One region of the Streptomyces sp. NBC_00466 genome, then DNA from elsewhere that is predicted to be linked to it. Evidence: riboswitches for the same ligand, from Rfam matches in the RefSeq annotation. Region 1 holds a riboswitch; each other region holds the start of a gene.
What was found. Region 1 has a riboswitch for glycine ahead of gcvP (aminomethyl-transferring glycine dehydrogenase). Riboswitches for the same ligand answer to the same signal wherever they lie in the genome.
Positions count from the first base shown of each region.

Region 2: linked by a shared signal. The riboswitch ahead of gcvT (glycine cleavage system aminomethyltransferase GcvT) and the one ahead of gcvP (aminomethyl-transferring glycine dehydrogenase) in region 1 are both predicted to bind glycine.
Region 3: linked by a shared signal. The riboswitch ahead of gcvP (aminomethyl-transferring glycine dehydrogenase) and the one ahead of gcvP (aminomethyl-transferring glycine dehydrogenase) in region 1 are both predicted to bind glycine.

Region 1 covers NZ_CP107896.1:6,351,179-6,355,032, reverse strand. The annotation lists gene gcvP (aminomethyl-transferring glycine dehydrogenase) at 1-1,701, opposite strand, end outside; glycine riboswitch at 1,889-1,987, opposite strand; gene OG210_RS28520 (PRC-barrel domain-containing protein) at 2,128-2,505, shown strand; gene OG210_RS28515 (DNA polymerase IV) at 2,421-3,854, opposite strand, start outside.
Region 2 covers NZ_CP107896.1:1,419,131-1,422,984, reverse strand. The annotation lists gene glyA (serine hydroxymethyltransferase) at 1-53, opposite strand, end outside; gene gcvH (glycine cleavage system protein GcvH) at 63-443, opposite strand; gene gcvT (glycine cleavage system aminomethyltransferase GcvT) at 511-1,626, opposite strand; glycine riboswitch at 1,768-1,863, opposite strand; gene OG210_RS06190 (AAA family ATPase) at 1,985-2,725, shown strand; gene OG210_RS06185 (enhanced serine sensitivity protein SseB) at 2,818-3,567, shown strand.
Region 3 covers NZ_CP107896.1:4,221,892-4,225,745, reverse strand. The annotation lists gene gcvP (aminomethyl-transferring glycine dehydrogenase) at 1-1,980, opposite strand, end outside; glycine riboswitch at 2,132-2,227, opposite strand; gene OG210_RS18970 (PucR family transcriptional regulator ligand-binding domain-containing protein) at 2,540-3,854, opposite strand, start outside.

The DNA.
Region 1 (3,854 bases):
CGAGACCTTGTCGTATCCGGTGACCTCGGCGAGCCGCTCCTCCAGCTCGCGGATGAGCGTCAGATAGCCCTCGGCCTGCTCGACCGGGGCGAAGGGGTGGATCGCACCGAACTCGGGCCAGGTGACCGGCTCCATCTCGGTGGTGGCGTTGAGCTTCATGGTGCAGGAGCCGAGCGGGATCATGCCGCGGTCCAGCGCGTAGTCGCGGTCGGCGAGCTTGCGCAGGTAGCGCAGCATCGCCGTCTCGGAACGGTGCTGGTGGAAGACGGGGTGGGTGAGGACGGTGTCCTCGCGCAGCAGCCCCGCGGGCAGTGCGTCGGCGGTCCGCTCGTCGAGCGCCTCGATGTCGCCTTCGGCGCCGAAGGCGGCCCAGACGGCGGCCAGCTGGGTGCGTGTGGTGGTCTCGTCGCAGGAGACGGAGATCAGGTCCGCGTCGACCTGGTGCAGGTTGACCCCGCCCTCGCGGGCGGCGGCGGCGACCTCGGCGGCCCTCCCCCCGGTCCGTACGGTGAGGGTGTCGAAGTAGTCGCCGTGCACGACGTCGACGCCCGCGGCGCGCAGCCCCTCGGCGAGGATCGCCGCGTACCGGTGGGTGCGCAGGGCGATCTCGCGCAGGCCGTCCGGGCCGTGGTAGACCGCGTACATCCCGGCCATCACGGCAAGGAGCACCTGCGCGGTGCAGATGTTGCTGGTGGCCTTCTCGCGGCGGATGTGCTGCTCACGGGTCTGGAGGGCCAGCCGGTACGCCTTGTTGCCGTCCGCGTCGACGGAGACGCCGACGAGCCGCCCCGGCAGGCTGCGCGCGAACTTCTCACGTACGGCCATGAACCCGGCGTGCGGACCGCCGAAGCCCATCGGGACGCCGAACCGCTGGGTCGTACCGACCGCGATGTCAGCACCCAGCTCTCCGGGCGAGGTGAGCAGCGTCAGTGCCAGCAGATCGGCGGCGACGGTGACGACGGCACCCAGCTCGTGCGCCTGCTCGATGACGGGCGCGATGTCCAGGACCCGGCCGGAGGCGCCCGGGTACTGGAGCAGTACGCCGAACACACCGCGCTCGGCCACATCGGCCGGAATGCCGTCGCTGAGATCGGCGACGACGACCTCGACACCGGCCGGCTCGGCGCGCGTCTGGATCACCGCGACGGTCTGCGGAAGCGCGTCGGCGTCGACCAGGAAGACACCGTTCTTGACCTTGCCGACGCGGCGCGCGAGGGACATCGCCTCGGCTGCCGCGGTGCCCTCGTCCAGCAGCGAGGCGCCCGAGGTGGGCAGGCCCGTCAGATCGGCGACAACGGTCTGGAAGTTCAGCAGCGCCTCCAGGCGCCCCTGGGAGATCTCCGGCTGGTAGGGCGTGTACGCCGTGTACCAGGCGGGGTTCTCCATGACGTTGCGCAGGATGACCGGCGGTGTGAACGTGCCGTAGTAGCCGAGCCCGATCATCGGGGCGAGGACCTGGTTGCGGTCGGCGAGGAGACGCAGCTCGGCGAGGACCTCGGCCTCGGTGCGCGCGTCCGGGAGGTTCAGCGCCTCGGCGCTCTTGATCACCTCGGGTACGGCGGCCGATGTGAGCTCCGAGAGCGATCCGTAACCGACGTGGGCAAGCATCTTGGCCTGATCCCCCGCATCGGGCCCGATGTGGCGCTGTTCGAAGGGGATGCCACGCTCCAGCTGGGAGAGCGGAATGCGGTGAGCAGTCATGGCGGAGGCCTCCTGGTCGTTACGACCTGCGAGGGGTACCACGGCACGGGTACCCGGACGGCCTCCCCCTCTGTCATCTCAACCTGAGAGTTTCACCGGCCCGCCGCTCGACGCGCCCGCTTTCACCGTCGGTGAGGTAAGGATCCGGGCGTGCCCGCCCGACGCCCGCCCTGCTTTCCAGAGTGACCTCGTCCGCGCGGTACGTGTGCCTGAGAGATTCCGGGGAGGATTTGCTCCTTCGGCGCCCCCGGACAACGCGTCCGAAGGGCTCTCCCGCGCGGGGTCAGCAGCCACTGGCCAGCCTACCAGCGAGCCACTTCGCACGGTGTTCGAGTGGCCGATGCCCCGGATCTGGACTTCCCTGAGGGGGAGACCTTCGCAGGGGGCGGGAGACATCGTGATCCGTTGCGATCAGTTGGAGGGACCGTGCAGACCGACATAGATCCGCGCAGCCTGATAGGCCGCAAGGCGTTCGACCGCAATGGCCTCAAGATAGGCACGGTTGACGAGGTCTACCTCGACGACGCCACCGGAGTGCCCGAGTGGGCCGCGGTACGCACCGGACTGTTCAGCCGGGACGCGTTCGTCCCGCTGAAGCCGAGCGAACTGGTCAGGGAAACCCTGCAAGTGCCCTTCGACCGCGACCTGATCAAGGAAGCACCGGGCTTCGGAGTCGGCCGCCATCTCTCTCCCGAGCAGGAGCTGCAGCTCTACCACCACTACGGGCTCGGTATCTCGGCCCCCACGCCGCCGCCTCCCGACCGGGACTTCGGCCGGCTCGCGGGCGAAGAGGAACGCACCTGACCCTCCGGCCCAGCCCCGGCAGTCACTGCTTCCCCGGAACGCCCTGGCGGCCCCTCACCGGTGTCCGCCTCCTCCCCCGGGGCCGTCCCGTCCGGCCCCGCCGGTCTGCCTGAGCCGTCCGGTTCACCTCGCCCGTCCGGTTCACCCGGCCCGTCCGGGGCAGACCGGACCAGCGGCAGCGGATCCGACGGCTTCAGCGCGGGATCGTCGACCCTGAAGGTCCGCACCCGGCCGGGCGCGGTCGCGTACGGATCCTCGAACCGCACCGTCACCCGGCCCACGCCACTGCCCTGCACCCACCCCGCGCCGTACTCGTCATGGCGCACATCGTGCCCGGCGAGCCAGCGGCGCCCCGTGCCGGACGGCGGCTCGTCCGCGGCCGGCTCCGGCGGCGCCGCGGGACCGGGTGCCGCCTCTTCCGCCGCGAGCTCCAGCACGGCCGCCCGCTCCGTGGCCGCCTGCGCGAAAAGATCCTCCTGGGTGAAGTCCGCGAGGCCGGTGACGCCCACCCCGAGCAGCCTCACGCCGCCCGTGGTGTCCACGGCCTCCAGCAGCCGCCCCGCGGCCTCGCGCACGACCTCGGGGTCGTCCGTGGGCCCCCGGAGCGTCTCGGAACGGGTCAGCGTCGAGAAGTCGTACCGCCGGACCTTCAGCACCACCGTCCGCCCGGACCGCCCCGCGTCCCGCAGCCGCTCCACGCACCGTCCGGCCAGCCGCACCACCTCCGCCCGCACCCGCGCCCGGTCGTGCAGGTCCACGTCGAAGGTGTCCTCCACCGAGACCGACTTGGTGTCCCGCTCGGACACCACGGGCCGGTCGTCCTGGCCGAGCGCCATCCGGTACAGCGAGGCGCCGTGCGCCTTGCCCAGCAGCCGGACGAGCTCGTCCTCACCGGCCCCGGCCAGATGGGACACGGTGGTCATCCCGGCCCTGCGCAGATGCTCACCGGTCGCCGGGCCCACTCCCGGCAGGATCCGTACGGAGAGGGGCGCGAGCAGCTCGCGCTCGGTGCCCGGCTCTATCAGGACCAGGCCGTCCGGCTTGGCCCGCTCCGAGCCGATCTTCGCGAGCATCTTGGAGCCGGCCAGACCCACCGACCCGCTGAGCCCCGTGACCGCCAGGATGTCCCTGCGCAGCTGCTCACCGGCCCGCCGGGCCGACCGTCTGCCGTCTGCGACTCCGCCCGCCTCCAGGTCCACGAAGGCCTCGTCCAGGCTCAGCGGCTCGACCAGGGGCGAGAGCCGCCCGAGCAGTTCCATGACCTGGCCGCTCACCTCGCGGTAGAGCGCGAAGCGCGGCACCAGATAGGCGGCGTTCGGACAGAGCCGGCGGGCCTGCGCCATCGGCAT
Region 2 (3,854 bases), 4.9 Mb from region 1:
GCGGCGGCGACGTCCGGGTCGAGCTCGTGGAGGGAGGAATCAAGAAGTGACATCAATAGTCCCTAGTTGCCGGCGGAGAGAGCGGCGTACTCGTCGGCGGAGAGCAGGTCGTCCGGCTCGCCGGTGACGCGCACCTTGAACAGCCAACCGCCCTCGTAGGGGGCGGTGTTCACCAGCGAGGGGTCGTCGATGACGTCCTGGTTGATCTCGGTGATCTCACCGGAGACCGGGGCGTACAGATCGCTGACCGACTTGGTCGACTCCAGCTCACCGCAGGTCTCGCCCGCGGTGACGGTGGACCCGGCCTCAGGGAGCTGGGCGTAGACGACGTCACCGAGCGCGTTGGCCGCGAACTCCGTGATGCCGACCGTCGAGACGCCGTCCTCGGCGACCGACAGCCACTCGTGCTCCTTGCTGTAACGCAGCTGCTGGGGGTTGCTCATGACCTGATTCTCCTGGATGCGGGGGAGTGCTGGTGAACGGTGGTCTTACGGGCTGAGATGGTGTGGGTCACTTCTGGCGCTTGTAGAAGGGGAGGGCCACGACCTCGTACGGCTCATGGGTACCGCGGATGTCCACGCCCACACCGGACGTGCCGGGCTCCGCGTGGGCGGCGTCGACATACGCGATGGCGATCGGCCTGCCCAGCGTCGGCGAAGGGGCGCCCGACGTGACCTCGCCGACGACCTGGCCGTCCGCGACGACCTGGTAGCCCGCGCGGGGGACCCGGCGGCCCTCGGCGATCAGACCGACCAGCTTGCGCGGCGGGGCCGAGGCGGCCCGCTCGGCAGCCGCCTCCAGGGACGCGCGCCCGACGAAGTCGCCCTCCTTCTCGAACTTGACGACCCGGCCGAGACCGGCGTCGAAGGGGGTCAGCGCGGTGGTCAGCTCATGGCCGTAGAGGGGCATGCCCGCCTCCAGGCGCAGGGTGTCGCGGCAGGAGAGCCCGCAGGGCACCAGGCCGGCCGGTGCGCCCGCCTCGGTCAGCGCCTGCCAGAGCTTCTCGGCGTCGGACGGGGCGACGAACAGCTCGAATCCGTCCTCGCCCGTGTAGCCGGTCCTGGCGATGAGCGCCTGGACGCCGGCGACGGTGCCGGGCAGGCCCGCGTAGTACTTCAGCCCGTCCAGGTCGGCGTCCGTGAGCGACTTCAGGATGCCGGAGGATTCCGGGCCCTGTACGGCCAGCAGGGCGTACGCGTCGCGGTCGTCCCGTACGACGGTGTCGAAGCCGCCCGCGCGGGCGGTCAGCTCGTCCAGGACCACCTGTGCGTTGCCCGCGTTGGCGACGACCATGTACTCCTGCTCGCCGAGCCGGTACACGATCAGGTCGTCCAGGATCCCGCCGTCCTGCCGGCAGATCATGGTGTAGCGGGCGCGGCCGTTGCCGACCGTGCTGATGTTGCCGACCAGCGCGTAGTCGAGCAGCCGTACGGCCTCCGGGCCGCTGACGGTGATCTCGCCCATGTGGGAGAGGTCGAAGAGGCCGGCGTGCGTCCGTACGGCGATGTGCTCGTCGCGCTCACTGCCGTAGCGCAGCGGCATGTCCCAGCCCGCGAAGTCGGTCATGGTCGCGCCCAGTGACCGGTGCAGGGCGTCGAGTGCTGTGAGACGGGGCGTGGGGCTCATATGCGGTACTCCCGGGGCATGACAGACGAGGACGATCCTCCCCATCTGTCATCGGAACCTGAGAGGTTCGCCGGCGCCTGTTGAGAGGGCACGGCTTGCACCTTGGGTGGGACCGCAGAGCGGCCCGCTTTTCAGATCTGCCTCGTCCGCGCGGTACGGGGCCTGAGAGATTACAAGGGAGGGACTTGCTCCTTCGGCGCCCCGGCCAGTGGCCGAGAACTCTCCCGCGCGGATTCGAACGGCCTGTATGGAGTTGGCGCGCACATCATCGCATGCCGCGCGGGCGGCGCCTCACCGGTGTCGCATTACTGTTTCTTTACACTTCGTAGACGGGGGTATGCAGGGGATACGCAGGCACATGCGGGCCCTACGGGGTGGCCCGACGGGGGGAGTGGCCGTGGTGGGGCAGGAGTGGCGCGCGGATGTGGCGCCGCATGAGACATCCGGGGGGCCGGGGGCGGTGCCCGTGCGGTCCGTCCGGACCGTACGGACCGGACAGGAGGCGGCCGGCAGCGGGCCGCCCGCGGTACGGGACCTGCGGCGGCGGGCCGGCCGCAGCCCGCACCGCCTGGTGTTCGCCGCCGGGGACGTGGTGGTCCTGTCCGGCCTGCCGGGCAGCGGGAAGTCCACGCTCTTACGCAGGGCCGCGGGGGCGCGCGGGATCGACTCGCAGGACGCCCGGGACCGCTGGGAGCGCCGGATGCCCGGCTGGCTGCCGTACTGGAGCTACCGCCCGCTGGTGCGGGCCGCCCACTACGGCAGGCTGTGGCGCGCCCTGCGCTCGGGCGCCGGTGTCGTCGTGCACGACTGCGGCACGCACTCCTGGGTGCGCGCGCTGCTGGCCCGGGCGGCGCGGCGGCGCCGGACCGCCCTGCATCTGCTGCTGCTCGACGTGGCGCCCGGGGTGGCGCTCGCCGGTCAGTCGGAGCGCGGCCGGAAGGTCTCCGCGTACGCCTTCGCCCGGCACCGCAGGGCGGTCGGCGGGCTGGTCCGGAACGCCGAGCGGGCGCGGCTGCCCGCGGGGTGCGGTTCGGTCGTGCTGCTCGACCGGGACGCGGCGGCCGTACTGCGCCGGATCGGGTTCGGGGCGGCGGTGTGACGGTCCCGCTCCTTATGGTTGGGGGAGGCCAAACGAACGACCCTGAGGTCGGTCGGCAGGTGAACAGGTGAGAAGGGGATACCTCGGTGGACATGGCATGGCCGGGAAATGAGCTCGAAGAGGTCCTGACCGCATCGGTCGGGAACCAGGCCGCGGGCGGCCGGCTGATCGAGGTGCTGGGGCGCAGCAACCTCTGGGTACCGCTGCCCAACGGCGGTGGGCAGGACAGCAGTTCGCTCGACCTGCCCACCGTGGACATCGAGGGCGGGGCCTATGTCCCCGTTTTCAGCTCCGAGGCGCAGTTCCTCCAGTGCGTCGGCTCGCACTACTCCTTCGCGGTGGCGCCGGCGGTCGAGTTCGCCCGCGGGCTGCCACCGCAGCTGGGCGTCGTGGTGAACCCGGGCGGCGCGATCGGTATGCCGCTGCCGCCGCTCGCGGTGGCCGAACTGTGCCGGAGCGGCCGGACCTCCCTCGACGGGCCCGCGACCGGCGGCCGGGTGCGGCTCTTCGAGCCGGACTGGCAGGAGGAGCCGGTCGACTTCCTCTCCGCCGCCGCCGGTGAGTTCGAGGAGTCGGGCGTGGTCCTTTCGGCGCGCCGGGCCCTCGCCTCCATCGAGGGCGGCGACCCGGTCCTCTTCGTCGGGGTCGAGTTCGCGACGTGGGACGGCGCGGGCCGCAACGCCCCGATGGACGCGCTCGGCCGGGCGCTGCACCGGGTCGAGGTGCCCTGGCCGGTCAATCTCGTCCTGCTGGACGTGGCGCAGGACCCGGTCGCCGACTGGATGCTGGACAAGGTCAGGCCGTTCTACGTGAGGGCCGACGCCGCGGGGCCGGTGCTGTAGGGCCGGTGCCGCAGGGCCGGGACCTGCGGCACTCGGAGCGAGGTGGCCGGTGCCGCGCAGGCACCGGAAACCCGCCGCGGCATAAGCTGGGCGGATGTGCGGGACGCGTGGGACGACCGGCGCGCGGATTGGCCGGAATCGCACGGAACCGATCGCGCACGGAACCGATCGTGCACCGAACGGATCGAACTGATCGAACGGAACTGATCGAACGGAACGGATCGCGCGGGCGGATCGTGCGGGCCGGACCGTCTGAGCTGCATCCCGGGCGCGCGGAACGCCAACGG
Region 3 (3,854 bases), 2.1 Mb from region 1:
CAGCCGGGTGATGCCCGCCTCGTAGACACCGTGCGTCGAGGGGTAGGTCACCATGATCGCGGCCAGGGCCTCGGCGTGCTCGGCGCACTTCGCCCTGAGGTCGTCGAGGTCGACCGTGCCGTCGGGCCGTGAGGCCACCACGACCACACGCATCCCGGCCATGACCGCGGAGGCGGCATTGGTGCCGTGTGCGCTTGCCGGTATCAGGCACACGTCGCGTCCGGTCCGACCGTTGCTCCGGTGGTACGCGCGGATCGCCAGCAGGCCCGCGAGTTCGCCCTGTGATCCGGCGTTCGGCTGGACGGAGACCCTGGCGTAACCGGTGACCTCGGCCAGCCATGTCTCAAGCTGCTCGATGAGGGTCAGGTACCCGGCCGCGTCGGCGACCGGCGCGAACGGGTGCAGGTCCGCGAACCCGGGCAGGCTGACCGGTTCCATCTCCGTGGTCGCGTTGAGTTTCATCGTGCAGGACCCGAGCGGGATCATGCCGCGGTCCAGCGCGAAGTCACGGCCGGAAAGCCTGCGCAGGTAGCGCAGCATCGCGGTCTCGGAACGGTGCTGATGGAAGACGAGATGGGTGAGGAAGGGTGAGGTACGGCGCAGCCCCGGCGGAATCGTCACCGGAGCGTCGGCCGCCGGCTCGTCCAGGTCGCCCCCGGACCGGCCGAAGGCTTCGAGTACGAGCCGGACGTGGTCCTCCGTCGTGACCTCGGAGCAGGAGACGCCGACGTGGTCGCCGTCCACCAGCCGCAGCCGCAGGCCCTTGCCGTGCGCGGCCGCGACGACCTCATCGGCGCGGCCATCGGCCCGCACCAGCAGGGTGTCGAAGATCGCGCGGTGCACCACCGTGGCCCCGGTCTTCCGCAGACCCGCGGCGATGAGTGCGGCGTGCCGGTGTGTTCGCCGGGCGATCTCGGTCAGACCTTCGGGGCCGTGGTGGACGGCGTACATCGATGCGACCACGGCCAGCAGCACCTGCGCCGTACAGATGTTGGAAGTCGCCTTGTCGCGCCGGATGTGCTGCTCGCGGGTCTGCAGGGCCAGGCGGTACGCCGGCCGGCCTGCGCTGTCCACGGACACGCCCACGAGCCGGCCGGGCATATGACGTTCCAGCCCTGCGCGGACTGCGATGTACCCGGCGTGCGGTCCGCCGTAGAACAGGGGTACACCGAAGCGCTGCGACGAACCCACGACGATGTCGGCGCCGAACTCACCCGGCGGCACGAGCAGGGTGAGCGCCAGCAGGTCGGCGGTCACGGTGACAAGTGCCCCGCGTGCCCGTGCCGCAGCGGTCACCCCGCGCAGGTCGCGGACCGCGCCCGAGCAGCCGGGGTAGGACAGCACCACCCCGAAGAAGTCCCCCTCGGGCAGCGGCTCGGCGACATCGATCTCGACGACCTCGGTGCCGACCGCGGCGGCACGCGTGCGCAGGACGCTGAGGGTCTGCGGGAGGGTGTCGCCGTCGACCAGGACGCGGGGGCGGCCGCCGCGTACGACGCGGCGCATGACGGTGACGGCCTCGGCGACGGCGGTGCCTTCGTCGAGCAGCGACGCGTTGGCGGTCGGCAGCCCGGTGAGGTCGCCGACCATGGTCTGGAAGTTGATCAGCGCCTCCAGCCGGCCCTGGCTGATCTCCGGCTGGTACGGCGTGTAGGCGGTGTACCACGCCGGGTCCTCCAGCACATTGCGCCGGATCACCGCAGGCGTGGTGGTCGCGTGGTAGCCGAGGCCGATCATCGGCACGGCCACGGTATTCCTGCCGGCGAGTTCATGCAGTTCGGCGCGTGCCTCCGCCTCGGTGGCGGCGGCGGGCAGGTTCAGTTCGGCGGTGCTGCGGATGCCACTCGGAACGGCAGCGTCCATGAGGCCGGCCGACGTCGGGTAGCCGACTTCGGCCAGCATCTTGGCCTGGTCTGTTTCGCTGACACCGATGTGACGGGTGGCGAACTCTCCGGACGCGGAGTGTCCAGGTGAGGTCATGGCGGGAGGCTCCCTCATGAGGGCACCGCGGAAACGGCGCCATGGATGGGTGACCTCCCCGCTCTGTCATCGGTACCTGAGAGCTTCACCACCGGGTCCGGCGGTTTGCACCGTGGGCGCAGGACACGAGGTCCTGACTTTCCAGAGTTGCCTCGCCGGAGCGGTAGTTGGGCCTGAGAGATTCTGGGGAAGGTTGCTCCTTCGGCGCCTCGCCAAGGATGGGCGAGGGCTCTCCCGCTTCGGTTCGAACGGCACGATGTTGAGTTGTCGGGCCCGACCGAAAGGCCAGGTGAAGTGAGGTGTGGTGCAGTGCGGCCCACGGACGCGAGCACCGGGCCGACGACGGCATTTTCGTTACTTCTCACGTGCCGGACGGTCCCGGGACCTCCGCCGCGCCTCTGCGGCCACGCACTGTGGGCGAGACGCCTGAGCGTCTGATTCTCCGGACTCCGCCGGAGAGTTGTCGGCGGAGGGCCGGATCTCGCGAGGAACATACGAGCCCGGAACGGCGGCCGTCAAGTGCCCGCCGTTCCGGGCTCATCGGCGATCCCCGGGCCTGTCATCGCTCTCCCGGGCGCGATGTGCGGTCCTGCCGGGTGCCTTCCCGTCCGGCGGCGCCCGGCAGCATCGAACGCGCTTGCAGGGCAAGCCACAGCTCGGCGATGTCCCTGGTGCGGTCGAGGTTGAGCCCGGTGATGTCCTCGACCTTGCGGATCCGGTACAGCACGGTCTGCCGGTGCACATGCAGGGCGTTCGCCGTCTTCTGCCAGGAGCGCTGATGGTCGAAGAAGCTCTGCAGGGTGGGCAGGAGCTCGCCCCGGTGCTTGGACTCATGCTCCAGGAGCCGCCCGAGCACCCGGTCGACGAGAGCCATCGCGTCGTCGATGCCCGAAACGCCGAGGAACGGCGTGGCTTCCCCGTAGCGGAAGGTGTGCGTCTTGTTGTGCTCGGCCGACTGGTTTGCCCAGCGTGCTTCCCGTGCCGCCTCGGGGATGCGGTCCATGGTCTTGACCGGGCTGCTCACTCCCACCGCCGCGGAGGGACCGGCGTTGGCATGGATGATGCGCAGCACCCTCTCCTTGTCGTGCGCCAGCAGGTAGAGAGCCCCGGAGTGGTGCACGACCAGATGCGGAACCCCGTTGCGCCACAGCCCGACGTGCAGTTCACGCAGCCGGGCGCTGTCGTCGGAAGAGACCGCGTACAGGACCGCGGACGACGGATCGATCCCGGCTTCGAGGAGTTGGCTGCGGCCGCCTCTGGGTTCGGCGCTGCCGTCCATGAGCCGGGCCAGGAACTCCGCGCCTTGTCGGCGGCGGTGCTCCAGGTCCACCAGTGCCTGGGACATCTCGAGGGCGATCACGGTCGCGGCGTGCTGCATGAGGATGGCGTCGAGCACGCTGTGCCCGTCGGAGACCAGGACGAGCACGGCGCCGGGCTGGGTGGGGATGTCCGCCAGCCGCATCTCCCGGCCGTCACTCAGATACGTGACGAACGCACCGGCGCTGACCTGCCGGGACCCGAGGTGGGCCTGCGACAGGGCCTGGCGAAGTCTCTCGTCGAGTCCGGCGCTGTCGGGAAACCACGGTTCGGCGGACTCGCGGTGGCACACGTGCAGCGCACAGCCCAGCTGCTGCGACAGTGCGGTGGTCAGCTTGGACGGCTTGTGCTTCTCGGTCACCGAACGTTGCAGTGTGTAATATATTCGCTCGGTCCGAATCAGCCGGTCCGACTGTTCCAGCAGGTTGGCCGCCGCCACCGCGCGCGAGATCGCGATGAACGGCATCGGGTAGTCCACCAGGAGCACCGGAAGCGAAAGCGACTCGCTGACCTCGGTGAACCGTGCGGTGAGCGGTGGGCAGTACATCTTCTCGCCG